2 regions of the Agrobacterium sp. CG674 genome follow, and region 2 is predicted to be linked to the other one. Evidence: predicted binding sites of a transcription regulator. Region 2 holds the regulator's gene; the other holds the start of a gene.

Region 1 (16,062 bases), on a different contig from region 2:
CGCTGAGAATAGCGGCAGCCCGCCCGACGCTTTTCTGCCGCGCTATTTCCACGAACGTTCGGATATGCCGAAACTTCAAGCGTGCATCGATCATGAATTATAATCTACTGGTTATGATTACTGCCAATAAACTCATTTTACTTAACCGTTCGGATCTTGCAATGTCTGAACAGGAGGAACGTGACATGCAGTTTTTGTTGTCGGGAAGCCGTGCGATCCATTATCGCGCACTCGGTTTGGGCGAGGGCAAGCCTGTCATCGTTTTCATCAACTCGCTCGGTACAGATTTCCGCATCTGGAACGCCGTCATGGGCGAGCTTGGCGATCACTACGGCTATGTGCTTCATGACAAGCGCGGCCACGGCCTGTCCGATCTTGGCTCCACGCCCTATTCCATTGATGATCACGTCGATGATGTCGTCGCGCTGCTGGGTCATCTCTCTGTCGATAAGGCCATCATCTGGGGTCTTTCCGTCGGTGGCCTGATTGCGCAGGGTCTTTATGCGCGGCGTCCCGATCTCGTCTGCGCCCTTGTGCTCAGCAACACGGCCCATAAGATTGGCAGTGCCGACATGTGGAACGACCGCATCGCGCACATCCATCGTGACGGTATTGCACCGCTTGCTGATGGCGTAATGGAGCGGTGGTTCACGCCAGCATTTCGGCGGGAAGACAATGCCGATTTTCTCGGCGCGCGCACCATGCTCGTGCGGCAAGACCGGCATGGCTATGCCGCCACATGTGCCGCCATCAGAGATTGTGACTTCACCGATGTGGCGAAAACCATCTCGGTTCCCACGCTTTGCCTGGCGGGGGACGGGGATGCCTCCACACCGCCGGAGCTTGTTCGTGCGCTTTCCGCGTTGGTGCCGGGCAGTCAGGTCACCATGATTGAAAACTGCGGGCATATACCGTGTATCGAGCAGCCGCAGGCCTATTCCAGCGCTGTCGACGCTTTCCTGAAATCCTTGCCGGAGGTTTGACCATGGCAGACGCGGATAAGACAAACAGGTTTGACGATGGAATGAAGACGCGCCGCAGCGTGTTGGGAGATGCCCATGTCGACCGGGCGCAGAAGGCCGCGACGCCCTTTGATGAGCCTTTCCAACGGCTGATAACGGAATCTGCCTGGGGCAATGTCTGGTCCGGTACCCATTGGACGAAACGTGAGCGTTCGATGGTGACGATCGCCTTGCTAGCAGCCCTTGGGCATGATGAAGAGGTCGCCATGCATGTGCGCGCCACTGCCAATACCGGTGCGACACAGGAGGATATTCGCGAGGCCTTAATGCATGTCGCGATTTACGCAGGCGTGCCCGCAGCCAATCATGCGTTTAAAATTGCCAAGGGCGCTCTTGCCGAAATGCAGGCCGCGTCCGTTCGTGAGGAGGAGACGAAATGACCAACAAGCCACCGGAAACCGGCCCCTTTTTCGCCAGAGATCGCAGCATTCACCCGCCCGCATTCGCACCGGGATATAAGACATCCGTTCTGCGCTCGCCTCAGCGTGCCTTGATCTCACTGGAAGGCACCAAGAGCGAGATCACTGGCCCCGTCTTCGGGCACAGCATGCTCAATCCGCTGGATAATGACCTTATTCTCAATTACGCCCGCCCGGGAGAAATGCCCATCGGGCCACGCATTCTGGTGCATGGCCGGGTCATCGATGAGCGCGGCAAGGGCGTTGAAGGTGCATTGGTGGAGTTCTGGCAGGCCAATGCCGGCGGTCGGTATCGCCATAAGAAAGAGTCATATCTCGCCGCAGTCGATCCCAATTTCGGCGGTGTTGGTCGTACCATCACCGATGCGGATGGTTATTACTGGTTCAAGACAATTCAGCCTGGAGCCTATCCCTGGCCAAACGGCGTCAATGACTGGCGTCCCGCGCATATTCACTTCTCCGTTTTTGGTCACGGCTTTTCGCAGCGCCTCATCACGCAAATGTATTTCGAAGGCGACCCGATGATCTGGCAATGTCCAATCGTGAAAACGATTCCAGATAAGGCGGCCATCGAAGGCCTTGTTGCGGCACTCGACATGTCGTCTGCAATCCCCATGGATATGCGTGCCTACAAGTTCGATATCGTGCTGCGCGGGCGTCGCTCCACCCTGTTTGAAAATCGCATGGAAGGCAATTGAGATGGTTCAGCCGCTTTATTACTTCAAGGAAAGCGCCTCGCAGACCGCCGGGCCTTACGTCCATATCGGTTGCACGCCCAATTTCGTGGGGATCGAAGGGGTGTTCCCGAAAGATCTCGGTTCTGGCGCTCTATATAATGACAGTGCCAGAGGTGAACGCATCACCATCCGTGGCACCGTCTATGATGGTGGCGGAAATGCGCTCAAAGATGCTCTGATTGAAATCTGGCAGGCCGATGCCGCGGGGCTTTACAACAGTCCAAGCGAAACACGCGGCACGGCAGACCCGAATTTTACAGGCTGGGGTCGTTCGCCCGGAGATATGGACACGGGTGAATTTACGTTTGAAACCATCAAGCCAGGCAATGTGCCTTTCAAAGATGGTCGCCCCATGGCGCCGCACATCACCTTCTGGATCGTTGCGCGTGGTATCAATATCGGACTGCACACGCGCATGTATTTTCCTGAAGAGGTTGATGCGAATGCTGCAGATCCTGTTCTTGCCCGCGTTGAACACAAGTCACGCCTCGCAACACTGATTGCCAGGAAAGAGGAGGGGAACGTATACCGGTTCGACATCCATCTTCAGGGTGAACGCGAAACGGTCTTCTTCGACATCTGAGGTGAAAATGAGCCTGTCCCCTTTCGAACACCCGTTTCTGGGTGGCCTTTTTGGTGATGCTGAAATCTCCGCGCTTTTTGGCGCGGAGGCGGATGTGCAGGCAATGCTTCGGTTTGAAACGGCGCTGGCTGAAGCGGAAGCGGCGGTCGGGATTATTCCAGAGCCACATGCGGCACGCATTGTTGCCGCTATCGTAACTGCCTCGATTGATTACGGCGCATTGCGGGACGGTGTCTCTAAGGACGGCGTTGTCATCCCCGAACTGGTTCGGCAATTGCGGGCGGCGGTTGGGACAGACGCCGCTGCCAGCGTGCATTTTGGTGCCACTAGCCAGGACGTAATCGATACAAGTCTGATGCTTCGGCTCAAGGTTGCCGCAGAGATTCTTCAGCGCCGGCTCTCTGGCTGTATTGCAGGGCTAGAGAGTGTTGGCATACGCGATGGCTCAAAGGCTCTGATGGGCCATACGCGCATGCAGGCGGCCATTTCAATTACTGTTGAGGATCGGCTGGCGAGCTGGCGGCATCCACTCACCCGCCACCGTCTGCGGCTTGCCAGTTTCGGCCAGGCCGGCTTTTGCCTGCAATTTGGTGGTGCTGCGGGTTCGCTCGAGAAATTTGGCGTCAAGGGCGCTGAGGTCCGTGCCGAACTGGCGCGGCGACTTGAACTGGCGGATACGCCACAGTGGCATAGTCAACGCGATGGCATTGTGGAATTTGGCAATATACTGTCACTCATAACGGGCTCGCTTGGCAAAATTGGCCAGGATGTCGCGCTTCTTGCCCAGTCGGGACAAGAAATCCGCCTGTCGGGCGGCGGGGGGTCGTCGGCCATGCCGCACAAGCAAAATCCCGTTCTCGCAGAAACACTTGTAACGCTTGCCCGTTTCAACGCTGTCCAGATATCGGCGCTGCATCAATCCATGGTGCATGAGCAGGAACGGTCAGGTAGCGCATGGATGCTCGAATGGCTGATGCTTCCTCAAATGGTTGTTGCCACCGGCACCGCGTTGCAAATAGCCGATAGGCTTCTGGGTCAGGTTCAGGTTCTCGGCGCTTGAGCGTTCCATATTTTTCCAAATGAAATTTAAGGAACTATTCCTCCAGGGTGACGTTCACTTGGCAGGAGAGACACCGTGTCAAACGGACATGATGGTAGCGAAGAACACCAGGATTTTTCCGTTTTCTTCTGGTGGCCAACGAAATGGCAGACGAGCTTCTATCCCATCCGGTGCTCTCCACACCTGAAACTCCAGCCAGTGGGGACGTTATGGAAAAGACCGAAACGCGAAAGCTTGCGGAAGAATACATGCTCCTCGGCGGAACCCGTCAGGTGATGATAGACGATAATAAAACCTTCGTCCGTCAATATGACGGAGAACCTGAAGAGGCAGAGCGCTTCTGGCAGGAAAAGATCGAAGTGCTCGAAAAGTCGCGCCGCGACGATGTCGAGTTCTTCTTGCCGTCGGTCAATTCCGACGAGGAAAACTGAGGCCTAGCCTCTATCAACACATTTTAAGGAGACAGCCATGACAGCTATCAACGCTGCTAAAATTGTGATTCTCGCAACAGACGGTTATGAACGCTCTGAGCTTCGCGTTCCCTACGAAGAACTGAAGCGTAAAGGCGCGGACGTAAAGATCGCGTCCATCGAGAACGGCGAAATCAAGAGCTGGGATGAGAAAGACTGGGGTGACGCCATTAAGGTTGATCTTCTGGCGAAAGACGTGCGGGTCGATGACTTCGACGCGTTGGTACTCCCCGGCGGCCAGATTAACCCGGATGTTTTGCGCACGGATGAATCGGCCATGCGAGTTGTGCGTGAATTCGTGAAGTCCGGAAAGGTCGTCGCCGCCATCTGCCACGCACCATGGCTGCTGGTTGAGGCGGACGCCGTCAAAGGTCTTGAACTGACATCCTACGGGTCGATCAAGACGGACGTGAAAAATGCCGGTGGCATCTGGAAAGATGCAGAAGTCGTCACAGACAAGGGCATCATTACCTCGCGCTCGCCTGACGACCTTCCAGCATTCGTTGCGAAGATTGTCGAAGAGGTCGAAGAAGGCCGACACGACCGCCGGGCCGCCTAATTCCTTTCTTCTGCAAGAGCCGTCATGAAAATGGCGGCTCTTTTTTTGGCTTGTTGAGAAGGCAGCTATACGTGTTTTGATCCGCGCACCACAAAATACCGGAATCACGAGAAATTCACCTGCGCAATCGATTAAATAAGAATATGAGAACTCGCCGAACATAATTGACAGCTTGGCAAAATCAATTTGCCACAATATTGCCTTATTTGGGTCACGATTGCGTCTATTTTCCGCGACTTTTGCGAGTTTTTGCAAACGAGATGAATTTTTCTTTGCGAATTTTGGAACATTGCATGTCTTTTTGAGTGTGCGTCGCCGCAATTTTATTGCGCTGCACAATAGCACTTTCACCTTGAAAATCGTTGTTTTGGACCAGATTGCCTCCCGATTTTCGCCGGTATTGAGCAAGCTATAAGCATAAATCGAATCTATCTATGCAAGTAATACATAAGTCGACTTCACCGTTACGGAGATCGTTTAGGTCGGTGGCAAACTGTTTGCTGATGCCATGTATTTTAATATTAAAGACTGATCTTTTGTGAGTATTTATGGGGAGGTGGCAACCGGGAACTAAGGCGGGGTGCCCCATAAAAAATTCAAAAGCACCAAATTCTGGTCACAGCATTGCTGGATGATCCAACTTGAAATGACGCGCCCAACGGGTACCGACCAATCGCAAACATAAATGGAGTCCTCTCTATGAAGTCCGCGACTCGATCGGCTGTTTCGCCGCTTAGTGGTTCAGATGAGTTTGATCTGAGCTTTCCGATCGGAGGAATCGCTAAACGCAGCTTTGACGTTTCGTCAGCCCTGCTAGCAATCCTCATCCTCAGCCCGATCTTTCTTATGATCATGGCTATGGTGAAATTTACTGACCGCGGCCCTGCCTTTTACGGCCACCGCCGCGTTGGACATAATGGACGCATGTTCCATTGCCTGAAATTCCGCACGATGGTGACGAATGGCGATGAGGTTCTGCGACAGTACCTTGCCGCCAATCCAGAAGCTGCCGAGGAGTGGAAGGCAACGCGCAAGTTGAAGAACGACCCGCGTGTGACCGCAATCGGCAATGTTCTGCGCAAGCTGAGCCTTGATGAGCTTCCGCAGCTTATCAACATTATTCGTGGTGAGATGAGTGTCGTTGGTCCACGTCCTGTGGTCGATGAAGAGCTCAACTATTACGAAGGCGCTGCTTCCTATTATCTCAGTACCCGTCCAGGTTTGACAGGTCTGTGGCAGATCAGTGGACGCAACGACGTTTCCTACAAGGAGCGCGTCGATTTCGATACGCAGTACGTACGCACCTGGTCGATGATGCAGGATGTTTCGATTATCTTTAAAACAATTCCCGCCGTGTGCATGTCACGCGGTAGCTATTGAACCAATTTCGTATTCTTGCGTTTTGCAGCACGATAATATTGCGGCCATCTAACGGTGGCATTTACGACCAGCTTCCACGCTGGTCGTAACCCGGTCGCTCTCAGCGGTCGTTTCAATGGAGTATAGTATGGTTGGCACTGCCGCCGAATTTTGCCTTAATGGTGCGTTGCGCAAGGTTGCCACGCTTCTTGTGGCTGGAACTTTGCTCGCCTCAAGCCCCCTTCATGCCCTCGCACAGGACAATCAGTACCGGCTCGGCACTGCCGATAAGCTGCGTATCCGTGTTGCGGAGTGGCAGCCTGCAGATGGCACCATCCGCAATTGGGATGTTATCAATGGTGACTATTCCGTTGGTGCTTCCGGGTCTCTCTCTTTGCCTTTTATCGGTCGGCTTGATGTAGCAGGAAAGACCATTGATGAGGTGGGTGAGCAGATCGGTGCACAGTTGCAAGCCAAGTTCGCGCTTCGCAATCTGCCTTCCGCATCGGTGGAAATTGCCCAGTTCCGCCCGGTCTTCATGACCGGTGACATTGAGACGCCTGGCGAATATCCCTATGCACCCAATCTGACTGTTTTGAAGGCCGTCAGCCTTTCGGGTGGTTTGCGCCGCTCCGAAGCGGGGCAGCGTTTCGCCCGCGATTTTATCAATGCACGTGGTGATGCCGCTGTCTATGATGACCAGCGCGGCCGCCTTCTGGCACGGCAGGCTCGGCTTCAGGCAGAGGTTCGGGGCGATACGGAAATAGCCAAGACGCCCGCGCTTGAAAAGATCCTGAATATCGACGCTCTTCTGGAGAGCGAGAATGCTTTGATGAAGTCGCGCAGCGAACGCTACACGCTTCAGCTCAAGGCTCTGACAGATCTTAGGCAGCTTCTGGAAACAGAGGTGGAGTCCCTGCAAAAGAAGGCCGAGACCCAGAATCGCCAACTTCAACTGGCCAATGAAGACCGCGAGAAAGTAAACCGGCTCAACGAGCAGGGGCTCGCCCTTGCCCAGCGGCGCATTTCGGCGGAAGAACGCTCAGCTGATGTGGAGTCGACACTTCTCGATATCGACACCTCCATGCTTCGTGCCAAGCAGGATATCAACAAGGCCATGCAGGACGAGATCAACCTGCGCAACGACTGGGTCGCACAACGTTCCAAGGAACTGCAGGATACCGAGGCTGAATTGCAGAAACTCAACCTTCAGCTGGGCACAAGCCGTGAGTTGATGTCCGAGGCATTGGCGCAGTCAGCTGAAGCCATTCGCTTCGACCCATCGGGCAAATCCGCATCCATCACCTACATCATTGTTCGTGAGGAAGACGGTCAGTCCAAGGAAATCAAGGCTGACGAAACGACAACGGTTCAGCCTGGCGATGTGATAAAGGTCTCATCAGACGTTCTGATGCAGTGAGGCCCGCATGCGGATTGCCAAATCGGCCCTGATCGACCCGGATAAAAATGGCCTTTACGGAACGGCAGCTATCGCGCTGTCGTTCTTCGTCTTCGCCTATTCCTCAAAATTCGGAATGGTGTCCGTGCTCGCCTATTACGGCGTATGGCTACCATTGGTCGTCGTTGATTACCGCCGTGTGCTGGGCAACTATACCCGCTACTGGTGGATTTTCGGTTTTGGCGTTCTGGCGATTCTTTCCAGTTTCTGGTCGGACGCCATGTCGGTCACGCTGCGTGCATCAATCCAGTATATGACGCATATCATCTGCGCGCTCATCGCCATGCGCGTGATATCCATAACGACGCTCACACGAGGTGCCCTGATCGGCATCATCGTCGTGCTTCTTTATTCTTTGCTGTTCGGTATCTACCTGTTTGATGCTCTTGATGGCACGTTCAGCTTTGTGGGGGCTTTCTCTTCCAAGAACCAGTTGGGCTTTTACGCGTCGCTGGGTGTCATTTTTGCCGCATCCTCTGTGCTTGTGTTGCGGCAGCGCGACATTCTCTGGCTTGGCATTGCCGGTTTCGCAGGGCTGATATCAGCCTATTGTTTGCTTGCGTCGCAATCTGCAACGTCTGTTATCACCACCGCCGCTGTGGTTGCCCTGGTCATTGGTTTCCTGCCGATGGGAATGCTGTCACCAGCCAACCGAAAGATGATTTTTCTGGCACTTGTGGGTGTGGGAGGCCTGTTTGTTGTAGCAGCACTTCAATTCGGTCTGCTCGATGCAATCCTTGGAATTTTCGGCAAGGATTCAACGCTGACAGGGCGGACTTACCTCTGGCAGCAAGGCATAGAAGCGGCCAAGGCGTCACCCATACTGGGTGTTGGCTATCAGGGTTTCTGGGTCATGGGCTTTTTTGATGCCGAGCGCCTATGGAACGACTTCTTCATCACCACGCGAAGTGGCTTCCACTTTCACAATACCTATATCGAAACGACCGTGGAAAATGGTTTTGTAGGCCTTTTGCTGCTTGTCATCGTCCTCTATGGCACCCTGATCGGGCATCTACGTTCCATTCTGATAAAAAGACAAGACCCACAAGGGCTGATCCTGTTTGCGCTTTGCGCGCTTTTCGTCGTGCGCTCCTTCGTGGAAATCGATATTATCTTCGCCTATCAGATCGGCTCATTCCTGCTCTATTATGCCGCCGGAAAGCTGACATTGCCGAAGCGCTTAGACGTTAGCAGCACGGTCTTGTCCCGTGTGGTCATGCGGCCGATCTCGTGATGCGATAGGCTCTGAAGCGGTAGCTCCCAATACATTCTTCATCTTGTCCACAAGCCATATGAGACTCTTCTTGACTCTTTTTTGGAAAAGGAACAAAAAGTGAACAAGTAATCTTTTAGCGTGAAATGCTTTTGAAGAGTTCTCAGTCATGCATAAACGCGCCGAACAGCTTGTTGTAGAGGAATTGCGGGAAAGGCTTGAGCGGATCACGCAAGGCCTGACGCGCCACCATGATAATCTGCCATTCGGAATTCCCGCCATCGACAACCATCTGCCAGGCGGAGGTTTGAAGATGGGGAGCCTGCACGAGGTGAGCGGAGGCGGCAATGGTGCGGTTGATGGGGCGGCATCCGCTTTGTTTTCGGCAGGAATTGCTGCGCGCGTGACGGGTAAAATTCTCTGGTGCGTCACCCGGCCTGACCTTTTCATGCCCGCATTGACACAGGCCGGTCTCTCGCAAAACCGTCTGATCATGGTGGAGTGCCGTGATGAAAAAGGCGTGCTGGATTGTTTTGAGGAAGGTCTGCGCTGCAACGGCTTTGGTGCTGTCATCGGTGAGGTGTCCAGACTGCCGATGAATATGTCCCGTCGGCTGCAACTGGTGGCGGAAAATTCCGGTGTCATCGGTCTTGCCATCCGCCGTTGGCGTCATTTGTCCGGTGCTGCCGAATTCGGGCAACCGACGGCCGCCGTGACACGGTGGAGAATTTCCGTGCGTCCTTCCACGCCGCTGCCTGTGCAGGGCGTTGGGCGCGCGCGCTGGTTTCTGGAGCTTTTGCGGTGTCGTGGCGGCGAATGTGCAACATTTGAAGTGGAAGCCTGTGATGCAAAGGGTCGTCTCGCTCTACCTGCCAACATGGTCGACAGATCGCTATCGCAGGGCGCTTGGCAACAAGGCGCCACCGGTTGACCAACCGGTCGTCATGATTGCCCGTCAAGGCAATCGCCGTGTCATTGCAGCGCAGGATGCTGCCGCAATGGCTGCGGGCCTGCGGCTCGGCATGCCCGTCAGCAAAGCACAGGCCATTCTGCCCGGGCTGATCGTTGAAGATCTGCAAGCGGGTGATGATCTTAGGGCGCTTCGCGATCTCGCATTCTGGTTTTTGCGCGTTTACGCGCCCATCGTAGCACCCGACCCGCCAGACGGACTGGTGCTGGATACAACGGGTGCAGATCATCTGCATGGCAATGAACTGATGATGATAACGGGCATGATCAACCGCCTTCACGGACTTGGCTTCAGGGCGCGTGCGGCCATTGCCGATAGCTGGGGGGCAGCGCACGCACTTGCGCGCTTCGGAAAAGATGAGGCGACCATCGTCCCGCAAGCGGGTGCCTCCGCGGCGCTTGAAAACTTGCCATTGGCAGCCCTTCGGCTTGAACCCAGAACCGTGGCAGATCTGAAAGTTCTCGGCTTTCGCCGTATCGGAGAGTTGATGGCAACGGCGCGTTCGCCGGTGACACTGCGGTTTGGGCCACAGGTCGGTCGCAGACTGGATCAGGCTTACGGGCTTTTGTCTGAGCCGATCGAGCCAATCCGCGTGCCGGAGCTTGTGGAGGCCCAGCGTTTCTTTGCCGAACCCATCGGCGCTGCAGAAACCATTGCACGCTATGCCGATAAGCTTGTTCGCCAGCTCTGTCTTGAACTCGAAAAACGCGGCCTTGGCGCACGGCGGGTCGATCTGGTCTTTCACCGTGTGGATAGTGGGGTGCAAGCTATCCGGGCCGGAACATCCAGACCCGTGCGGGATATCAAGCAGCTGTCCCGCCTGTTGACGGACAGGATCGATACGATCAATCCGGGCTTCGGCATCGAGAAAATGATCCTGACTGCGACCCATGCGGAGCCTCTGGTCGTCCGGCAAACGCGCTCGACGCTTCTGGAGGATGTCAGGGGCGATATTGGTGAAACCGTTGATGTCATCATCAACCGTGGCCACAAGGTCTACCGCTATGCAGCTGTCGCCAGCGATGTGCCAGAGCGCGCCGTTCAGATGGTTGCTGCGCAATCGGCTGACGATATGCTTGGCTGGCCCGATCAATGGCCGCGCCCTGTGCGCCTTCTCAGCCGTCCCGAGCCCATTCAGACGATGGCGCTGCTGCCTGATCATCCGCCAAAGAGCTTCACATGGCGCGGCGTTCGGCGTCTGGTAAAACGCGCTGATGGGCCGGAGCGCGTGTTTGGCGAATGGTGGAAACGCGAGCGTGAGCAGGCCGCCGTTCGTGACTATTTTACGGTGGAGGATGAGAACGGCGAGCGGTTCTGGATTTTCCGCTCTGGCGATGGGGAACATGCCAATACGGGGTCGCAAGGCTGGTTTCTGCACGGTATGTTCGGATGAGTATCGAGCCCCGCTATGCCGAGCTTCAGGTCACAACCCATTTTTCCTTTCTGCGCGGCGTCAGCTCTTGTGAGGATCTGTTTGCGCAGGCCAAGGCACTGGGCATTGAGGCGCTAGGCATTGTGGATCGCAACACGCTGACGGGCATACCGCGTGCATTCGAGGCGGCGGAAAAGACCGGTATCCGGCTTATTGTGGGATGCAGGCTTGATCTCGCCGACGATGTTTCCGTGCTGGTCTATCCCACCGACCGTGCCGCCTATGGTCGTTTGTGTCGCCTCCTGACCCATGGCAAACGATATGCGCCCAAGGGAAAATGTGATCTGCAATGGAGTGATCTGGTTGCCTATGGTGAGGGGCTGCTGGTGATCCTGTTGCCGGATGGCGTGGATGAGGCATTGGCCATAAGGCTGAGGCGTCTAAAGGCAGATTTTGGGGATCGTGCCTATGTGGCGATGAGCCTGCGCCGCAGACCGAACGATCATGTGCGGCTGCATGATCTCTCGCGGATGGCAGAGCAAGTTGGTGTTGCGACTGTGGTGACCAATGATGTGCTGTTTCATGAACCGGAGCGGCGCATGTTGCAGGATGTCGTCACCTGCATTCGCCACAATTGCACCATTGACGATGCCGGTTTCAGGCGGGAACGGCATGCCGACCGCTATTTGAAGCCGCCACAGGAAATGCACCGCCTATTTCGTGCCTATCCCGGAGCCTTGAAGCGCACGCTGGATATCATGCGTCGCTGCCAATTTTCGCTCAAGGAATTGCAATATCAATATCCTGAAGAGAACAATGAACCGGGATTGAGTGCCCAGCAAGCCCTTGAGAAAGCGGTTTGGGACGCGGTTCCGGACCGCTATCCAGAAGGCTTGCCTGCGAAGGTGGAAAAGACGCTCAGGCATGAATTGGCCGTTATCGCCAAGAAAAAATACGCGCCTTATTTTCTCACCGTCAATTCCATTGTCCGTCAGGCGCGGAAGATGAAGATCCTTTGTCAGGGGCGTGGATCTGCTGCCAATTCGGCCGTTTGTTTTGTCCTCGGCATCACGGCCATCGATCCCAAGGAAAGCGACCTTCTATTCGAACGGTTCGTTTCTGAAGACCGCGATGAACCGCCGGATATTGATGTGGATTTCGAGCATCAAAGGCGCGAGGAGATTATCCAGTGGATCTACAGTCATTACGGGCATGACAAGGCGGCGTTATGTTCCGTTATCAGCCGTTACCGGGGCAAGGGCGCCATCCGCGATGTCGGCAAGGTTTTAGGCCTGCCTGAAGACCTGACCAAGCTCATGTCCTCGCAAATCTGGTGGTGGACGGAAGGGGTGGGCGAAGGAGAAGCCAAGGACCTCAATATCAACCTCAATGATCGTCGCGTGAAGCTGGCCTTTGATCTGGCCAGGCAATTGATCGGCACGCCGCGCCATCACAGCCAGCATCCGGGTGGCTTTGTGCTGACGCATGACCGGCTGGACGAACTCGTGCCCATATTGCCTGCCGCCATGGCTGATCGCCGCATCATCGAGTGGGACAAGGACGACATCGAAGTCGTTGATTTCATGAAAATGGATTGTCTTGCGCTGGGCATGCTGTCCTGCATGCGACGGGCTTTCGATATGCTGGAGGAGCGCGAGGGTAAGCGGTATGAGCTCGTCACTGTGCCGCAAGGCGATGCAAAAACCTACGACATGATCTGCAAGGCCGATACGATCGGCACGTTCCAGATTGAAAGCCGGGCGCAGATGTCCATGCTGCCGCGTTTGCGACCGCAAGAGCTTTACGATCTCGTCATTCAGGTTGCCATTGTCCGGCCCGGACCCATTCAGGGCAACATGGTGCATCCCTATCTCAAGCGGCGGCAGGAGAAAGCGCAGGGCAAGGAGATTGTGTACGAGCACCCCAAGCTGAAGCAGGTTTTACACAAAACACTAGGTGTTCCGCTCTTTCAGGAGCACGCGATGCGTCTCGCCATTGATTGCGCCGGTTTCACACCCAATCAGGCCGACCAGTTGCGCAGGGCAATGGCGACATTCAAGAATGTCGGCACGATTTCCACCTTCGAAAAGCAACTGGTCGAGGGCCTCATCGGCAATGGCTTTCCGGAAGAGTTCGCCAGGCGGCTTTTCGAGCAGATCAAGGGGTTCGGCAGTTACGGCTTCCCGGAAAGCCACGCAGCTTCCTTCGCGCTGATTGCCTACGCATCCGCCTGGGTGAAATGCCATCACCCGGATATTTTCTGCGTCGCTCTTTTAAACTCCCAGCCCATGGGCTTCTACGCGCCTGCCCAACTGGTTCGCGATGCCCGCAATCATGGTGTTGTCGTGCGCCCGGTATGCATCAACACCAGCCGCTGGGATTGTGCGCTGGAAGAGCCAGTCGCTCGGGAGCGCAATGCGGTTCGGCTGGGAATGTGCCTCGTCAAGGGTCTGTCCAACAAACATGCCAGCCGCATCATCGCTTGCCGCGAGGACCGGCCCTTCGTATCGATTGATGATCTGTGGCGAAGGGCAGGTGTTCCGGTGGATGCGCTTGTCTGCCTTGCGGAAGCGGATGCCTTCCTTCCATCACTAGGGCTTTCTCGTCGTGAAGCATTATGGGCCATCAAGGCGTTGCGGGATGAGCCGTTGCCTTTGTTCGTTGCCGCTGCCGCGAGCCAAAAAAGCGTCATTGCAGAACAGAGCGAACCGGAGGTGCAACTGCTGCCCATGACAGCAGGTGCCGAAGTGGTTCAGGATTACGGCCATATGGGCCTCACTCTTCGCCAGCATCCGATGGCTTTTCTGCGCGAAGACCTAGCCCGAAGGCGTATTTCCACCTGTGCTGAAGCGGGCGAGACGAAAGATGGGCGATGGGTGGAAATTGCAGGGCTGGTGCTGATCCGCCAAAGACCGGGCTCTGCCAAGGGCGTCATTTTCATGACGCTGGAAGATGAAACCGGCATTGCCAACGCAGTTGTCTGGGTCAAGATTTTCGAGAAGTTTCGTCCCGTTATTCTGTCAGCCGGAATGGTGGGTATCTACGGCAAAATCCAGCGCGAAGGCGAGGTAGTTCATCTCGTCGCCCACCGCATTACCGATCTTTCAAATGAGCTGCGCAGTGTTGGCGAAAGGGAAGGGCCGTTCCCGTTGCCCCACGGCAGAGGCGATGAGTTTCACCACGGCATTCCGTCAACAGACCGCCGGGGCCTGCCAAAGCGATCGGAGATCGTGGAAGAGAGCGAAGCGCACATCACCGTCAAAGGCCGTAACTTTCACTGATGGTGAAAGAGTGGTCACTCGCAGATCGCGTTCTTTATCCGGTCTTTGCCGACTTCGATCACGTGCCTCATGGCCTTGATGGCGGAGCTTTCGTCGCGCGCAGCAATGGCGTGGACGATGCGCAGATGGTTTGCGGCGATTTCTGAAATGGTCTCTGGTGCCGAGGCGGGAGATGACAATTGGAACGATATGGCCAGCGCCGCCTCTATCAAGCCACTGGCCGACCGCATTAATGGGTTGCCGGAAATGCGGGCGACGGCAAGGTGAAATTCAAGATCCACCTTGGCAATGGTTTCCGGGCTGTGGGCCGGATTGTCGAACCGGGCCGCAATGGCATAGAGCGAAACAATGTCTTCGCTGGAGGCATGGCGCGCGGCAGCGGCAGCGGCTGCCGGTTCCAGCGCCAGCCGGATATCAGCCAGATGATTGATGAATTCAGGGTCCAGCCCCGCATCGCACCGCCAGCCCAGAACATCAGGATCGAAAAAATTCCAGCTGGATTTTTCCAGAACGCGTGTGCCAACCTTGGCCTTCGGCTCCACCAGTCTCTTGGCTGCCAGCGTTTTCATCGTTTCGCGCAGCACCGTGCGGGAAACACCAAAGCGTAAAGAAAGCTCTGCATCATTCGGCAGCAACGAGTTTTCAGGAATGCGACCGGAAACGATGGCGCTGCCAAGCTCAGCCACGACATGCGCGTGGCTGCTGCGTCGCTTCCGTCCGGTAATTGTCGTTTCCAGCAAGCCCAAAAAAATCTCCGATTCCCTTATGCCGGATGTCCCCCGGATAATCTTCTGTTTGAATACCAGATGATAGCGCGTTGCAACACGATGAAGATGAACAACAGTATGCCGATCACGATTTTCGTCCACCAGGACGAAAGTGTACCTTCAAAAACAATATAGGTCTGGATCAATCCCTGGATCAAAAGGCCGACAAACGTTCCGGCCACTAGTCCGGTGCCGCCGGTGAGCAATGTGCCACCGATAACCACGGCTGCAATGGCGTCCAGCTCCATGCCGACGGTTGCCAGAGAATAACCGGAGGATGTGTAGAGCGTGTAGACAATGCCAGCCAGACCGGAGAGAAATCCTGAGAGCGCGTAAATGCTGATGATCGTCTTACCGATGGGAACGCCCATCAGCTCCGCAGATTGTTGATTGCCGCCCAACGCATAGATATTGGCACCAAGCCGGGTGCGGCTGGCAACGATGCCGCCAACGATAAAAACGATGAGCATGATAATGGCGAGTGCCGTCAATCGACCGCCGCCCGGAACCCGGAAATAGAAGCCCTGTATGGCATCGATGACAGGATGTGAAATCGGTACGGATTGTGTCGAGATGAGATAGGCGGCCCCGCGCGCCAGAAACATTCCGGCCAGAGTCACAACAAAGGGCGGTATCGACAAAAACCGGATCATCGCGCCCATCAGGCAACCGAAGATGGTGGAGATGATCAGTACGGCGGCGAAGGCGACAAGCGGGTGCACATTATATGTGCCCACCAGCACCGCCACGAACACGCTGGCAAAAGCAATGACCGAACCAATCGACAGATC
Region 2 (16,062 bases):
GATTACCGGCAAGGCACGCCTGTCACCGCCTTCCGGTCCAGCTCTACCGGGGCTGAACGATTTCGCCTTTGGCTCCTATTTCGGTGGCATTGGTGCAACCGGATTCTTTTATGGCGCGCCGCGAGTGTGGACGGATCCGGCCGGCGAGGCGAAAGGCGGCACGTGGGCAGGGGCGGCGGATCGGCGGCTTTATGCGCTGAGAAGCAACATAGCCAACCGCATTCGCGACCTGATCGGCGGTGATGCCGGAGCCTTTGCTGCATCGATTGTCACCGATGAGAGACGCGCCATATCAGACGAAACAATGGAGGCTTTGCGCATCTCGGGCCTCGCGCATATCGTCGCGATTTCCGGGCTGAACATGGCGCTCGCGGCCGGTATTTTCTTTGTTGGCATGCGAACCGTATTCAGCTTCTTTCCCGGCTTCTCGCAACGATGGCCCGTGAAGAAAATCTCCGCCTTTGCGGCACTTCTCATGACATTCTGCTACTATCTGATATCAGGCTTTGCCGTCTCTGCGGAGCGAGCCTGGCTGATGATGTCGATCATGCTGGTTGCGGTTCTGGTGGACAGGCCATCGATCAGCGTTCGAAATGTTGCGCTTTCCGCCATCGTCATCATTGTCTTGTCTCCCAACGAGGTGATGGGGCCGAGCTTCCAGATGTCATTTGCTGCGACGCTTGCTCTTGTGTCGGGCTTCGCGGCCTGGAGCCGGTGGAGAGGAGAACGCGAGCGCCCTGTTATCGCGCATCCGCCGTGGTGGCTCAGCGCCGCTTCTAAATGCGCAACCATCATTGGTGGTGTAGTCGTGACATCCCTCATTGGCGGTCTTTCAACCGCGATCTATACCATCGAACATTTTCACCGCATCACAACCTATGGGCTTGCCGCAAATCTGGCGGCGATGCCCATCATGTCACTCATCGTCATGCCGTTTGCGCTGATGGGCATGCTGCTCATGCCGTTCGGGCTCGATGGACCATTCATCAAGGTGATGGGGTATGGCATGGCAATGGTCATCGACATCGCGACAACGGTGTCAGGCTGGGGCGGGGATGTGACGATTGGACGGCAGAACAGCTGGTTCCTCGCTGTGTCGACGACAGGTTTTCTACTGCTCGCCCTTTTACGCACCCGGCTTGCATTGATCGGACTACCCTTCGTTGCGGCGGGCTATGTGCTGCTGAGCGCGGAGCAATGGAGCAGCAAACCGGACCTTTTGATTTATGAGGATGGGTCGCTCGTTGCTCTTTTGACTGACGATGCCGTGGCAACCACAAAGCAGCGGGCATCGGGCTTCATCTATGACCAGTGGGCGAGGGCGCTGCCCCTGCCGGAGCGCCACATTCCAGCTGACATGCTTGACGCAGAAAAGTCACCAGATGGTGATGACGAGGCTGGGGATGACGCGCAAACCGGACGCCGCAAAACGCTGACGGACCAAGACAAAGCGAGAGAACGGCAGGAAATGCAGCGGGTTATTCTCAAAACAGATGGATTCACCTGCCGAAAAAACAGCTGGTGCATATCGAAATCCAAAAGCGGCGTCAGTGTTGCGGTGGTGCTCGACAGTGCATTCGCGGGATTGGCCTGCGATATCGCCAATATTGTCGTCACGACACGCAGCGTTCCCTTCAGCACCTGCCGTTCCGGCGCCATTCTCGTCACTGAGGAAACCTTGCGTCGCACCGGTTCTATGGAGCTATGGCTGGGCGATGCAACAAAGCCCGTCCTGACAGCAAGAGCTGCCATGCTGAGCGATGATCGGCCATGGACGGTGCACCGTCATTACGACTGGCGCGACAAAAGCTTCAACACAGTAATTCCGGCCCATATCGAACACCTGCTCGCAGTCCGCCCATAGCCATCGCACCTCTGAACGTGCCGCTGCACGTCACGACGTGACAGCGCGCAAATCCGCTAGCCATTCCCCCACATTCCGCGCCTCGGCCTCATGCGCATCATCGCGCCACGGTTCCAGAAGGGCTGCCTGTTCCCATTCTCGCATTGCCGGAAGGGATAGGAGGTGATCCATATAGTTCTTAGACGCGGCAGACAGCACAGTTCCATATGTCTGGAACCGAAACGCAACCGGGCAGAAAAACGCATCCACAGCCGTGAATTCGGCCCCGGCCAGGAATGGACCGCCATGGGCTGCCAGCCCTTGCTGCCACAAGGCGTCGATCCGGGAAATATCTCTCCGCAATGCTTCGGATATGGAAGATGGCCGTATTCTAAGACCAACGCTCATCGGATGGTTGTTGCGCAACGTGGAAAAGCCCGCATGCATTTCCGCAGCGGCAGAGCGAGACCAGGCCCGGGCCTTGGCATCCGCTGCCCAAACGCCATCATGCTTTTCCGCAAGATATTCGGTGATGGCGAGCGATTCCCATACGGTCAGATCGCCATCCACAAGACATGGAACTTTCGATGTCGGTGAAAACTCCGAAAATGCATGGTCCTTGTCATCGAAACGCATGAATCGCTCAGAAAATTCAATTCCGAGCGTGCGCATCAGCACCCAGATTCGCAGTGACCAAGACGAGTAATTCTTGTTGGCGATGAAAAGTTGATACATGAGCAGCGCTCCTGAAAGGCAGCGATCAAAAAGAAGAAGACTATCAATAACCCAGAGAATTTCTTGCATAAAGCCATGCACAGCGATGGCATCATTCAAATTATTTGATGGCCGTAACCAGCTTGGCGATCAATGTGGGTCACAAACGGCATTCTAAACGCAGCAGCCAATTCCCATGCAAAATCTCTGCCGCTATAACGGAAATCCGCTACAAAGCACACAATCACAGTGGAATGGATACCCGGCTAATAAGTTTCATCCTTGTTGTCGCTGCGTGGTGACTTGAGGCCCCGCGAGCGCAACAGAATTAAGACTCCGTATGAAACGCGCGTGCAGAGCTTTCCAAGCTGATCAGTGATAACGCCTGATCAGACCAACCAGCTTTCCCTGAATCTTGACTCTATCCGGTCCAAATATGCGGGTTTCATAAGCAGGGTTCGCAGCTTCCAGTGCGATAGAGGCGCCGTTGCGACGGAAGCGCTTGAGCGTTGCCTCCTCTTCGTCCACCAGAGCCACGATGATATCTCCGGGATTTGCGGTGCTGGTATCCTTGATAATGACGGTATCGCCGTCAAATATACCGGCTTCGATCATCGAATCGCCTTTAACCTCAAGCGCGTAATGCTCGCCTGCACCCAGCATATCCATCGGCACGACCACATCATGAGTGTTGTTCTGGATGGCGGAGATTGGCACGCCCGCTGCAATGCGTCCCATGACCGGTACGCTGACTGATTCGGAGTTTCTGCTGTTGGAAGATGATGGCTGAGGCCGTTGTTCGACCGCTGCAGCTTTGCCCAGACTGCCTTCAATAACGCTTGGCGTGAAGCCGCGCTGTGGCTTTTCTGGGGGTGAATATGATTCGGGAAGCTTGATAACCTCAAGCGCACGGGCTCTATTTGGTAGCCGGCGAATGAAACCGCGCTCCTCCAAGGCTGTGATCAACCGATGGATGCCTGACTTGGAGGCAAGCTCGAGTGCATCCTTCATTTCATCGAAAGATGGTGGCACGCCGGACTCTTTCATTCTCTCATGAATGAATAGAAGCAGTTCCTGCTGTTTGCGCGTGAGCATGAAGAGACCCTTGACGATTCGAGGCGGAGATTCGGGAAACAAATACAGAACGAACACTATCTGTTCCATATGTGTTCTGCAATCCCTTAAAACTCAGTGAAAGTACAAACGAGTTTCAACGTTGCCCACAATCCCGCCGAATACCGCTCCTATACCGTGACTCGCTGTCGGCTTACTGCTACATGCGTTGCTAAGATCGGGCGTGATGCCCGTGCACTGTTTCATTTGTTCCAAGGGAAAACCATGAGTGCGACGAACAATCTGAAGGTCATTGCCGGCGAGGGCGCTGGAGCGGTCTCTTTCTCGAACACCGAACGATTTTCCCTGATTGCCGGTCCGTGCCAGATGGAAAGCCGCGACCATGCTTTCATGATTGCCGAAACGCTGGCCGAACTCTGTGGCAAGCTGGGAATCGGTCTGGTTTACAAATCATCCTACGACAAGGCCAACCGCACCTCGCTTTCGGGCCAGCGTGGCATTGGCATCGACAAGGCGCTTGAAGTTTTCGCAGAATTGAAGGCGCAGTTCGGATTTCCAGTCTTGTCGGACATTCACACCGAAGAGCAGTGCGCCATTGTCGCGCCCGTCATAGATATTCTGCAGATTCCGGCATTTCTCAGCCGTCAGACGGACCTGCTGGTGGCTGCTGCAAAGACCGGCCGAGTGATCAACGTAAAGAAGGGCCAGTTTCTGGCACCTTGGGACATGAAGAACGTGCTGGCCAAGCTAAATGACAGCGGCAACTCCAATGTGCTGCTGTGCGAGCGTGGTGCATCCTTCGGCTACAATACTCTAGTGTCGGATATGCGCTCACTGCCAATCATGGCATCGCTCGGTGCGCCAGTGATATTCGACGCGACCCATTCGGTTCAGCAGCCGGGCGGGCAGGGTGGCTCGACGGGCGGTCAACGCGAATTCGTGGAAACATTGGCACGCGCGGCGGTGGCAGTTGGTGTTGCCGGTCTTTTCATAGAAACGCATGAAGACCCTGATAATGCGCCATCCGATGGCCCCAACATGGTTCACCTGAAAGATATGCCGAAGCTTCTCGAAAAACTTCTGGCTTTCGACAATATCACCAAGTCCACCTGATAGTTCGGCGCCGAGAGGCGTCGAAGGAAACCATCGCGCAGGACGGGGCTTGTCATTGTAATTTCTTCCGCATCGGCTACAGCGGAAGACGACCACCAAACGACTCGCCGCTCTGGCGACGTGTTTTTATCGCAAGCCGGAATCTGAAACTTCTTCACAGGTTCCCTCATGCGCTTTAAGACATGCACCTGAAAAACACTGTTCCAATCCTAAGGGAGAGATCATGACAGCCATTACCGACATTATCGCACGCGAAATTCTCGACAGCCGCGGCAACCCGACCGTTGAGGTAGATGTCTATCTTGAAGACGGCTCCTTCGGCCGCGCAGCGGTTCCATCGGGCGCATCCACCGGCGCACATGAAGCTGTAGAGCTGCGCGATGGCGGTAAGCGTTACCTCGGTAAGGGCGTCGAGAAGGCAGTCGAAGCCGTCAACACGGAAATCTTCGATGCGCTGGGCGGTTTCGATGCCGAGAGCCAGATCCATGTCGACCAGACGCTGATCGAACTCGACGGCACGCCGAACAAGTCGCGCCTCGGTGCAAACGCCATCCTCGGCGTTTCCTTGGCTGTTGCAAAAGCTGCTGCCGAAACCACAGGCCTGCCACTCTATCGTTACGTTGGTGGCCCAAACGCGCATCTGCTGCCGGTCCCAATGATGAATATCATCAACGGTGGCGCGCATGCCGATAACCCAATCGACTTTCAGGAATTCATGATCATGCCAATCGGCGCGGAAAATATCCGTGACGCGGTGCGTATCGGCGCTGAAATCTTCCACGTTCTGAAGAAGGAACTGTCTGCGCAGGGTTTCAACACCAATGTGGGCGATGAAGGCGGCTTTGCGCCGGGCCTGAAGAGCGCACCGGAAGCACTCGATTTCATCATGAAGTCCGTTGAAAAGGCTGGTTACAAGCCAGGCGAAGACGTGGCGCTTGCTCTCGATTGCGCCTCGACGGAATTCTTCAAGAACGGCAAATACGTGATGGAAGGCGAAGGCCGCACGCTGGAGCCTGAAGCCATGGCGGATTATCTCGCCGAGCTGGCCGGTAAGTATCCGATCATCTCCATCGAAGACGGCATGGCCGAAGACGATTGGGACGGCTGGAAGTACCTCACAGACAAGATCGGCAAGAAAGTTCAGCTGGTTGGCGACGATCTGTTCGTGACCAACTCTGCCCGCCTTCGTGACGGCATCAAGATGGGCGTCGCCAATTCGATCCTCGTCAAGGTCAACCAGATCGGCTCGCTGACGGAAACGCTCGACGCTGTTGAAACTGCACACAAGGCTGGCTACACGGCTGTCATGTCTCACCGCTCTGGTGAAACAGAAGACTCCACAATTGCCGATCTTTCGGTTGCCACCAACTGCGGACAGATCAAGACGGGCTCGCTTTCGCGCTCTGACCGTCTGGCCAAGTACAACCAGTTGATCCGTATCGAAGAAATGCTCGGCCCACAGGCCGCCTATGCAGGCCGCTCCATTCTTCGCGGCTGATTTCGATATCGATATGACACGACGAAAAGCCCGGTTAACGCCGGGCTTTTTTGTGCGCTGCGGTCGGAGCGTGCGTTAAGGTCAACGGATGGTTAAGCATATGTCGCTATGATGCCTTCAGTAACGCGTTTGAAGGCTGTTTCAGAGTATGTGGACCAAGCATCACAAGAAAAGACGTTTTGGCCGTCTTGTCGTTCCGGCAATCACGGTCGCGTTTCTCTCCTATTTCGGGTATCATTCCATCCATGGTGATTTCGGGCTGAAGGCTGCGGAGCAGCTGGAGAGGCAGCGCGTCGCCCGTTCGGCAGAATTGGCCAAGCTTACCAAGGCCCGCACGGCGCTGGAGCGCCAAGTTGAGCTGATGAGTGATGGCTCGCTGGAGCGTGATATGATCGATGAGATCTCGCGCTATCAGTTGAACATGTCGCGCGCCGACGAAATCGTCATCATGAACACATATTTTTGATTAACCGAATTTCAGTTAATCTCGTTTTTTAATTTATTCGCAGTCACTTAGGGCGAATACGAGCCATGCGTTTATGCCATTGCTGCTTCGCGTTTTCTTGCATATGGTGCGATCCGATCCAACCATTCTAAATGGCAACTCAGGGAGGGATGTATGGCGCCGCGAAAAAACGCGACCGTATCCGGCCGCAAGACCACGGCAAAGACAGCCGCTAAGGAATTTACCGGCCAGAACACGCCGGAGTTCGGCAAAGATGAAGAGCTCCACGCGTATCGCGAGATGCTGTTGATCCGTCGATTCGAGGAAAAGGCCGGCCAGCTTTACGGCATGGGCTTCATCGGCGGCTTCTGTCACCTCTACATCGGGCAGGAAGCTGTCGTTGTGGGCATGAACATGTCGCAGAAGGAAGGTGATCAGGTTATCACCGCCTATCGTGACCACGGCCACATGCTGGCTGCTGGCATGAGCGCACGTGGCGTCATGGCTGAGTTGACCGGACGCAGCGGCGGCTTGTCAAAGGGCAAGGGCGGCTCCATGCACATGTTCTCCAAGGAAAAGCATTTCTACGGCGGACACGGCATCGTCGGCGCGCAGGTTTCGCTCGGAACCGGTCTGGCCTTTGCGAACAAGTATCGCGGCAATGACAGTGTGTCCGTCGCCTATTTCGGCGATGGCGCGGCCAACCAGGGCCAGGTCTATGAGAGCTTCAACATGGCTGCTCTCTGGAAATTGCCGATCATTTACATCGTCGAGAACAACCACTACGCCATGGGTACATCGACTGCGCGCGCAACCGCACAGTCCAACTACTCGCTTCGTGGTGTTGGCTTCGGTATTCCGGGCATGCAGGTTGATGGCATGGATGTTCGCGCCGTCAAGGCTGCCGCTGATGAGGCGCTGGAACATTGCCGCTCCGGCAAGGGTCCGATCATCCTGGAAATGCTGACATATCGTTACCGTGGTCACTCCATGTCCGACCCGGCGAAATACCGTTCCAAAGACGAAGTGCAGAAAATGCGCGCGGAACATGACCCAATCGAGCAGGTCAAAGCCCGTCTCCTTGAAAAGGGCTGGGCTTCTGAGGATGAACTCAAGGCAATCGACAAGGATGTTCGTGACATCGTTGCCGACAGCGCGGAGTTCGCCCAGAACGATCCGGAGCCGGATGTATCCGAGCTCTACACCGATATTCTGCTCTGATTTGGGAAGGGAGACATCATGCCTATAGAGATTCTCATGCCCGCCCTTTCCCCAACCATGGAGGAAGGCACGCTTTCCAAGTGGCTCAAGAAAGAGGGTGACAAGGTTGTTGCTGGCGACGCGATCGCTGAAATCGAAACAGACAAGGCAACGATGGAAGTCGAAGCCGTGGATGAAGGCACGATTGGCAAGCTGCTGATCGAGGCTGGCACCGAAGGCGTCAAGGTCAACACAGCGATTGCTGTGCTGCTTCAGGATGGCGAAAGCGCAGATGATATGTCTGCTGCATCCGCTCCCAAGAAGGAAGAGCCAAAGGCCGAGGCTTCCAACTCCGGTTCGGACGCTGCTGGTGGCAAGACCCGCGAAGCAACGGAAGAGCCTTCTGCTGCCAAGGAAGCAGCCAAGGTTCCTGCCGCACCGAAGATCGAAGTGGCTGCCGACCCTGACATTCCAGAGGGCACCGAATTCGTAACGCAGACCGTGCGTGAAGCATTGCGCGATGCGATGGCGGAAGAAATGCGCTCTGACGAAAACGTCTTCGTCATGGGCGAAGAAGTTGCCGAATACCAGGGTGCCTACAAGATCACTCAGGGCTTGTTGCAGGAATTTGGCGCCAAGCGCGTGATTGATACGCCTATCACCGAGCACGGTTTTGCCGGTATCGGCGTCGGCGCTGCGATGACGGGTCTGCGCCCGATCGTTGAATTCATGACATTCAACTTCGCCATGCAGGCCATTGACCAGATCGTCAACTCTGCTGCCAAGACGCTCTACATGTCTGGCGGTCAGATGGGTGCGCCGATGGTGTTCCGTGGTCCGTCTGGCGCTGCTGCCCGCGTTGGCGCACAGCACTCGCAGTGCTACGCGGCATGGTACAGCCATATCCCGGGCCTCAAGGTTGTCATGCCGTATTCGGCTGCTGATGCCAAAGGTCTGCTCAAGGCTGCGATCCGCGATCCGAACCCTGTCGTCTTCTTGGAAAACGAAATTCTTTACGGTCAGAGCTTCGAAGTACCGAAGCTGGATGATTTCGTGCTGCCAATCGGCAAGGCGCGCATTCACCGCAAGGGCAAGGACGTTACCATCGTTTCCTTCGGTATCGGCATGACCTACGCCATTAAGGCTATCGCGGAACTGGAAAAGCTCGGTATCGATGTCGAACTCATCGATCTGCGTACAATTCGTCCGATGGATCTGCCAACAGTTATCGAATCGGTCAAGAAGACCGGTCGTTTGGTGACGGTGGAAGAAGGCTTCCCGCAGTCATCGGTCGGTGACTTCATCGCCAACCAGGTCATGCGCGCTGCATTCGATTATCTTGATGCGCCGATCTTGACGATTGCTGGCAAGGACGTTCCGATGCCTTACGCTGCGAACCTTGAAAAGCTTGCTCTGCCGAACGTTGATGAAGTTATCGAGGCGGTCAAAACCGTCTGCTACAAGTGAAGGGGGAGAGTGTGAGTAAAATCAAACAGATCCTCCCGGCCACTGAAAACTGGCACCGCGTTCTCGGTTCCAAGGATGCCCCGCAATTCGAGCGGGTTATCTTCTGGGCTGTGGTCAATGACGGCGAAGGCGATGTTGTTGTCGGCGTTCCGCGTGAGAACATCGGTGTCATCGGTGCCGTCAGCGAATGGCTGAACGACGTTGCGGGATATATCGAAATCGAGCCATCGCAGATCAGCCGGCTCGTGGAGCATCCCGAAGAGTTGGAACAGTATAATCTCGTTTGGGGGGAGGGCTAGTCATGCCTATCAACATCACAATGCCTGCCCTGTCTCCGACGATGGAAGAGGGTAATCTCACGAAGTGGCTCGTCAAGGAAGGCGACAAGGTCGGTCCTGGCGACGTGATTGCCGAGATCGAAACAGACAAGGCGACCATGGAAGTGGAAGCCGTGGATGAAGGCATCGTTGCCAAGCTCGTCGTTCCCGCCGGTTCCGAAGCGGTCAAGGTCAATGCCGTAATCGCCATTCTCGCCGCCGAAGGTGAAGATGTGGCCGATGCTGCCAAGGGCGGCGGTTCCGCACCTGCAAAGGCAGAGGCGAAAGCCGAGGCGCCAAAGGCTGAAGCTGCCAAGGCTGATGCACCCGCGGACGTGAAGGCTGAAGCAGTACCTGCCAAGGCTGAAAAGCCTGTTGCTGACCAGGGTCCTGCGCCTTCCACACCAGCTCCGGTCTCCAAAAGCGGCGAGCGTATCTTCGCTTCGCCTCTGGCCCGTCGACTGGCGAAGGATGCCGGTCTTGATCTGTCTGCTGTTTCCGGTTCCGGCCCGCATGGCCGTATCGTGAAGACAGACGTGGAAAAGGCAGCAGCTTCCGGCGGCGCAAAGGCGGCCCCTGCTGCTGCACCATCGGCTGGTACTGCGGCTCCTGCGCCTGCCAAGGGTGCGTCGGACGAAAGCGTGCTCAAGCTGTTTGCCGAAGGCTCCTACGAGCTTCTGCCGCACGACGGCATGCGCAAGACAATCGCCTCGCGCCTTACGGAATCGACGCAGACGGTACCGTCCTATACGGTATCGATGGAATGCGAACTCGATGCGATGCTGAAGCTGCGCGCCGAGATCAATGCGTCCGCACCGGTGAAGAAGACCGAAAAGGGCGAGGTTCCGGCCTTCAAGCTTTCCGTCAACGACTTCATCATCAAGGCCATGGCGCTTGCTCTGCGTGACGTTCCGATGGCGAATGCTTCGTGGACATCGACGGCTCGTGTTCTGCACAAGCATGCCGATGTTGGCGTTGCCGTATCGATCCCTGATGGTTTGATCACGCCAATCGTTCGCAAGGCCGAGACAAAAACCCTGTCTGCCATCTCCAACGAGGTCAAGGATCTTGCCAAGCGTGCGCGTGACAAGAAGCTGAAGCCGGATGAATACCAGGGCGGCACGACATCCGTGTCCAACCTCGGCATGTTCGGCGTCTCGTGCTTCACGTCCATCGTCAACCTGCCGCAGGCATCCATCGTGTCGATCGGCGCTGGCGTAGAGAAGCCGGTTGTTCGTGGCGGCAAGATCGAAGTTGGTACGGTGATGACGGCAACCTTTGCCTTCGACCACCGCGTCATCGATGGTGCGCTGGGTGCAGAACTTGCGTCTGCCTTCAAGCGCTACATCGAAAACCCAATGGGTATGCTGGTCTAAAAAACGCGGAGCCGAGAACCGATCAGGTTTTCGGCTCGCTCCATTCGGGAGGCCGACGTGACGAAGAACGTTCTCTGCTATGGCGACAGTCTGACATGGGGATATGATGCCGAAAATCTCGGGCGTCATGCTTATGAAGACCGTTGGACGAGTGTCCTGCAAAAGGCGCTGGGCGCTGGTGTCAATGTCATCGCCGAAGGGCTGAACGGCAGAACGACGGCCTATGACGATCACTTGGCGGATTGCGACCGCAATGGCGCGCGCATCCTGCCAACATTGCTGCACAGTCACGGCCCTCTCGATCTCGTCATCATCATGCTCGGCACGAATGACCTGAAACGTGGCATCGGAAGCGGCAACGCTGTTGGTGCTGTGAAAGGCGCAGAGCGGCTCATAAATCTTGTGCGCAGCCACGTCTGGTCTTTTGATGGTGAACAGCCCGAAATCCTGCTCGTTTCCGCGCCGCATATTTGCGAAACGGGCAATGAAATGTTTGCGGCGATGTTCGTAAACGCCATCGAGCAATCGCAGATGATGGGTTCGCTGTACCGGGATCTGGCGGATGAAAAGGGCTGCGGCTTCTTTGATGCGGCATCCGTAGCTGTCACCACGCCGGTTGATGGCGTTCATCTTGATGCAGAAAATACGCGTGCAATCGGACGAGGCCTCGAGCCCGTCGTTCGCATGATGCTTGGACTTTAAAAGAAATTGATTGAGGCGGCGACCATGTTTCGCCCTCAAGAAGCAAAGACAGGAAACAGACATGGCTCAGTCTTATGACGTCATCATCATCGGTTCGGGTCCGGGCGGGTACGTCACGGCCATCCGTGCGGCACAGCTTGGCCTCAAGACTGCGATTGTCGAGCGTGAACATCTGGGCGGCATCTGCCTGAACTGGGGCTGCATTCCCACAAAGGCGCTGCTTCGCTCTGCCGAAGTTCTGGATAATTCCAACCACGCCAAGAATTATGGCCTTAAGCTTGAGGGTACCATCACGCCGGACGTGAAGGAAGTGGTCGCCCGTTCGCGTGGCGTCTCAGCGCGCCTGAATGGCGGCGTGGCTTACCTGATGAAGAAGAACAAGATCGACGTTATCTGGGGTGAGGCAAAGCTGACCAAGCCGAACGAGATTGTCGTCGGCAAAATTTCCAAGCCAATCGTTCAGCCACAGAACCCTGTTCCCAAAGGCGTGCTGGGTGAGGGCACCTATACGGCAAAGCACATCATCGTTGCGACCGGTGCGCGTCCGCGTGCGCTGCCCGGCATCGAGCCGGATGGCAAGCTGATCTGGACTTATTTTGAGGCGATGAAGCCAGATTTCCTGCCGAAGTCCATCGTCGTTATGGGTTCTGGCGCCATCGGCATAGAATTCGCGTCCTTCTATCGCTCGATGGGCGTGGATGTAACGGTTGTGGAATTGATGGCCAACATCATGCCGGTCGAAGATGTGGAAATCTCCGCATTCGCTCGCAAGCAGCTGGAAAAGCGCGGCCTCAAGATCATCACCGAAGCCAAGGTTTCCAAGGTTGAGAAGGGCGCTGACTCGATCACGGCCCATATCGAAACCAAGGATGGCAAGGTGCAGACGATCACTGCTGATCGCCTGATTTCAGCTGTCGGCGTGCAGGGCAATATCGAAAACCTCGGTCTGGAAGCGCTTGGCGTCAAGACGGATCGCGGTTGCGTGGTCATCGATGGCTATGGCAAGACCAATGTTCCCGGCCTCTACGCCATCGGCGATGTGGCCGGTCCGCCAATGCTTGCTCACAAGGCAGAGCATGAAGGCGTGGTCTGCATTGAAAAGATCGCCGGTCTGCCCAACGTACATTCAATGGACAGACTGAAGATCCCCGGCTGCACCTATTGCAACCCGCAGGTCGCCTCTGTCGGCCTGACAGAAGCCAAGGCAAAGGAACAGGGCCGCGAAATCCGCGTCGGCCGCTATTCCTTCGCGGCCAACGGCAAGGCGATTGCGCTGGGCGAAGATCAGGGCATGGTCAAGACCATCTTCGACAAGAAGACCGGCGAGCTGATCGGCGCTCATATGGTTGGCGCTGAAGTGACCGAGCTCATTCAGGGCTTCGTGGTCGCCATGAACCTTGAAACGACCGAGGAAGAACTGATGCACACCATCTTCCCGCATCCGACGCTTTCGGAAATGATGAAAGAAAGCGTGCTGGACGCCTATGGACGTGTGCTGAACGCATAACATCTGCCCGTTACCCGGCATTGCCTAGCAAAGCCGGGTACACCATATGTCGTTGAAATGCGATTGACGGAGTTTGAAGATGGAAAGTGTTGGCTGGATAGCAGCAATCATCATCGGCGGACTGGCGGGTTGGCTCGCGGGTAAGCTGATGGATATGCGCTTTGGCATTTTCATGAATATCGTTCTCGGCATCGTCGGCTCTGTCGTTGCGGTCGCAGTGCTACGGACATTCGACGTTTTCGTGCAGGACAGCCGTCTAGGCTATTTCGTCACATCTTTCCTGGGCGCGAGCCTTCTGTTATTTCTCGCCAAACTCGTTAGGCGTTGAACCGCGACAAGCGGTGGAAGCAGGTTTCTATGGTCACTATTCTCGACAGGACATCGCAGGACGACAAGCGCGTTCGCCACCCGGAAAAGGCGCATCGTCCCGACACCGAAGTTATGCGCAAGCCGGAGTGGATTCGCGTCAAGGCGCCGACATCCAAGGGCTACCACGAGACACGCGAGCTGGTGCGTTCGCACAAACTTGTCACCGTGTGCGAGGAAGCCGGCTGTCCGAATATCGGCGAATGCTGGGACAAGAAGCACGCCACCTTCATGATCATGGGCGAGATCTGCACACGCGCCTGCGCCTTTTGCAATGTCTCCACTGGCAAGCCAAATGCGCTTGATATGCTGGAACCGGAAAACGTTGCCAAGGCCGTCAAGCAGATGGGCCTCAACCACGTGGTCATCACCTCTGTCGACAGAGATGATCTGGCCGACGGTGGAGCCGAGCATTTTGAGAAGGTGATCTGGGCCATTCGCGCAGCATCGCCCGGCACAACGATTGAAATTCTGACGCCAGACTTTTTGAAGAAGCCCGGTGCGTTGGAGCGGGTCGTTGCCGCCAAGCCAGACGTTTTCAATCACAACATGGAAACCGTTCCGGGCAACTATCTGACGGTTCGCCCCGGTGCGCGTTACTTCCACTCCGTTCGCCTTTTGCAGCGGGTGAAGGAACTGGACCCGACAATGTTCACCAAATCCGGCATCATGGTCGGCTTGGGCGAAGAGCGTAACGAAGTGCTTCAGTTGATGGATGACCTTCGCACTGCCGATGTCGACTTTCTGACCATCGGCCAGTATCTGCAGCCGACCAGAAAGCACCACAAGGTGGAAGCCTATGTGACGCCGGAAGAGTTCAAGTCCTACGAAACGATTGCTTACACCAAGGGCTTCCTGATGGTGGCATCCAGCCCGCTCACCCGTTCCTCGCACCATGCGGGTGATGACTTTGAGCGCCTGCGCGCAAACCGTGAGCGCAAGCTTCTGGCAGCGGCTGAGTAATCCTCAGCCCGCTTTTGGCGGTCGATGCGCTTGCATGCACAGCAGCACGCTGAGCACGACTGAAACAATCGCTGCAGCTTCGATCAACGTTGGACCGCGCTGTTCCCACACGAAGCCGTAGAGAAGCGCAAACAGCGTTTCGAACAGGATCATCTGGCCGACCATCGTCAGTGGCAGAAGACGGCTCATGCGGTTCCAGAACGCATTTCCTAAGATCGAGGCCGAGATGCCGAGACCAACCGCGATGGATGCGAATTGAAACCAATCGGCATTGCTGTGGACGTTTTGGTTGAAGGCGAACGCGGGCACCGCGACAACCAGCGCCAGAGCACCTGTGACCACGCCTGTCATGAGGTTCCATTCATCGGCGCTGACATCATGAAGGCGTGTAAGCCAGCGGGCGTTTCCAACAGCAAATGCAGTCCATGATGCGAGAGCGCCGATGGCGCAGACAAGACCGATGATCTTCGTCGGATCGAGACTGCCTTGACCTTCAAACAGTGACTGCCACGAAATTCCAAAAATGCCGATGGCTCCAAAAAGAAGCGATGGCCACAACCGTTTCAGCGACACCGCGCCATGGTCGCGGCTGCCGATGATGGAAATGGCCACGGGCATGAAGCCGATGATGATGGAGGTGAAGGCAACGCCGCTCAGTTGGACGGCGGTTGAGATCAGGAAATAATAGGCGATATTGCCAATTAAACTAAGCCAACCCAGAGCGAGCCATTCGGCCTTGCCGAAACGCGAAGCTACACGCCGGATTTTAGGGGCGATAAGCACCAGTGCCAGCACTCCATATGTGAGATATCGCGCAGTCGAAAGCTGCAAGGGCGTGAAGCCGGCCGGGATCAGTTTCGGAGCCAGAAAAATGCCGCCCCAGAGTGCGCCCGCCATCATTCCGTAAAATACGCCCAGTCCCGTCTTGTTCATGCCATTTCCATCCGTTGCATGGCGCTGTTTGCCACGGGGTGGAATGCCTGTCTTGACATAAACTACTGTGACAGCGCTGAAAATTCACGACGATAGGCGGCGGGTGTCGTTCCCAAAGCTTTTTTCATGGCGCGGGTGAGGGCGGTCTGGTCGGAAAAGCCTGCTTTATCGGCAATCTCTGCAATGGGCAGAAGCGTGTTGGTGAGGTAATCGCAGATTTTGCGCATGCGGATATCGGCCAGCCAAAGATGTGGTGTTTCATCGAACTTCTCGCGGAAAATGGCATGCAGGCGGCTGACGCTGATTTCAGCCTGTTCGGCCATCCGCTCAAGGCTCCACGGCATGAACGGGTCGATTTCGACAATCGTTCTAAGCAGCGAAACTCGGGACAAAACATCCGGGGTCTGATCCGTCAGGCTGCCAATCAGGATAGGTGCCCAAGCGATGCTGGCCTTTGCGTTCTGTTCGTCTCTTTGCAACAAGCCGTGCATATAATGCGTCAGCCTGCTCGTTCGGGGCTGGATATCGAAAAATGAGTTTGATG

The links. Region 2 encodes LexA, which represses DNA repair genes until DNA is damaged. Its sites were predicted from a motif close to TGTTCNNNNTGTGTTCNG; they were not measured.
Region 1: the regulator LexA is predicted to act here: its motif matches at 8,991-9,008, upstream of ACQZ51_RS13315 (ImuA family protein).

Annotation. Positions count from the first base shown of each region.
Region 1 is NZ_JBNWDZ010000004.1:205,046-221,107, reverse strand. Features, by position in the region: gene pcaQ (pca operon transcription factor PcaQ) at 1-94, opposite strand, end outside; gene pcaD (3-oxoadipate enol-lactonase) at 186-983, shown strand; gene pcaC (4-carboxymuconolactone decarboxylase) at 986-1,402, shown strand; gene pcaH (protocatechuate 3,4-dioxygenase subunit beta) at 1,399-2,139, shown strand; gene pcaG (protocatechuate 3,4-dioxygenase subunit alpha) at 2,141-2,761, shown strand; gene ACQZ51_RS13345 (3-carboxy-cis,cis-muconate cycloisomerase) at 2,769-3,821, shown strand; gene ACQZ51_RS13340 (hypothetical protein) at 4,031-4,252, shown strand; gene ACQZ51_RS13335 (type 1 glutamine amidotransferase domain-containing protein) at 4,290-4,850, shown strand; gene ACQZ51_RS13330 (sugar transferase) at 5,550-6,230, shown strand; gene ACQZ51_RS13325 (polysaccharide biosynthesis/export family protein) at 6,358-7,629, shown strand; gene ACQZ51_RS13320 (O-antigen ligase family protein) at 7,637-8,902, shown strand; gene ACQZ51_RS13315 (ImuA family protein) at 9,051-9,812, shown strand; gene ACQZ51_RS13310 (Y-family DNA polymerase) at 9,727-11,244, shown strand; gene ACQZ51_RS13305 (error-prone DNA polymerase) at 11,241-14,504, shown strand; gene ACQZ51_RS13300 (FadR/GntR family transcriptional regulator) at 14,519-15,250, opposite strand; gene yjfF (galactofuranose ABC transporter, permease protein YjfF) at 15,268-16,062, opposite strand, start outside.
Region 2 is NZ_JBNWDZ010000003.1:229,063-245,124, forward strand. Features, by position in the region: gene ACQZ51_RS10300 (ComEC/Rec2 family competence protein) at 1-1,864, shown strand, start outside; gene ACQZ51_RS10305 (glutathione S-transferase family protein) at 1,895-2,578, opposite strand; gene lexA (transcriptional repressor LexA) at 2,930-3,652, opposite strand; gene kdsA (3-deoxy-8-phosphooctulonate synthase) at 3,896-4,744, shown strand; gene eno (phosphopyruvate hydratase) at 4,968-6,242, shown strand; gene ACQZ51_RS10325 (FtsB family cell division protein) at 6,391-6,708, shown strand; gene pdhA (pyruvate dehydrogenase (acetyl-transferring) E1 component subunit alpha) at 6,862-7,908, shown strand; gene ACQZ51_RS10335 (pyruvate dehydrogenase complex E1 component subunit beta) at 7,927-9,354, shown strand; gene ACQZ51_RS10340 (hypothetical protein) at 9,366-9,653, shown strand; gene ACQZ51_RS10345 (pyruvate dehydrogenase complex dihydrolipoamide acetyltransferase) at 9,656-11,047, shown strand; gene ACQZ51_RS10350 (SGNH/GDSL hydrolase family protein) at 11,105-11,749, shown strand; gene lpdA (dihydrolipoyl dehydrogenase) at 11,811-13,256, shown strand; gene ACQZ51_RS10360 (GlsB/YeaQ/YmgE family stress response membrane protein) at 13,336-13,584, shown strand; gene lipA (lipoyl synthase) at 13,614-14,585, shown strand; gene ACQZ51_RS10370 (DMT family transporter) at 14,589-15,518, opposite strand; gene ACQZ51_RS10375 (AraC family transcriptional regulator) at 15,581-16,062, opposite strand, start outside.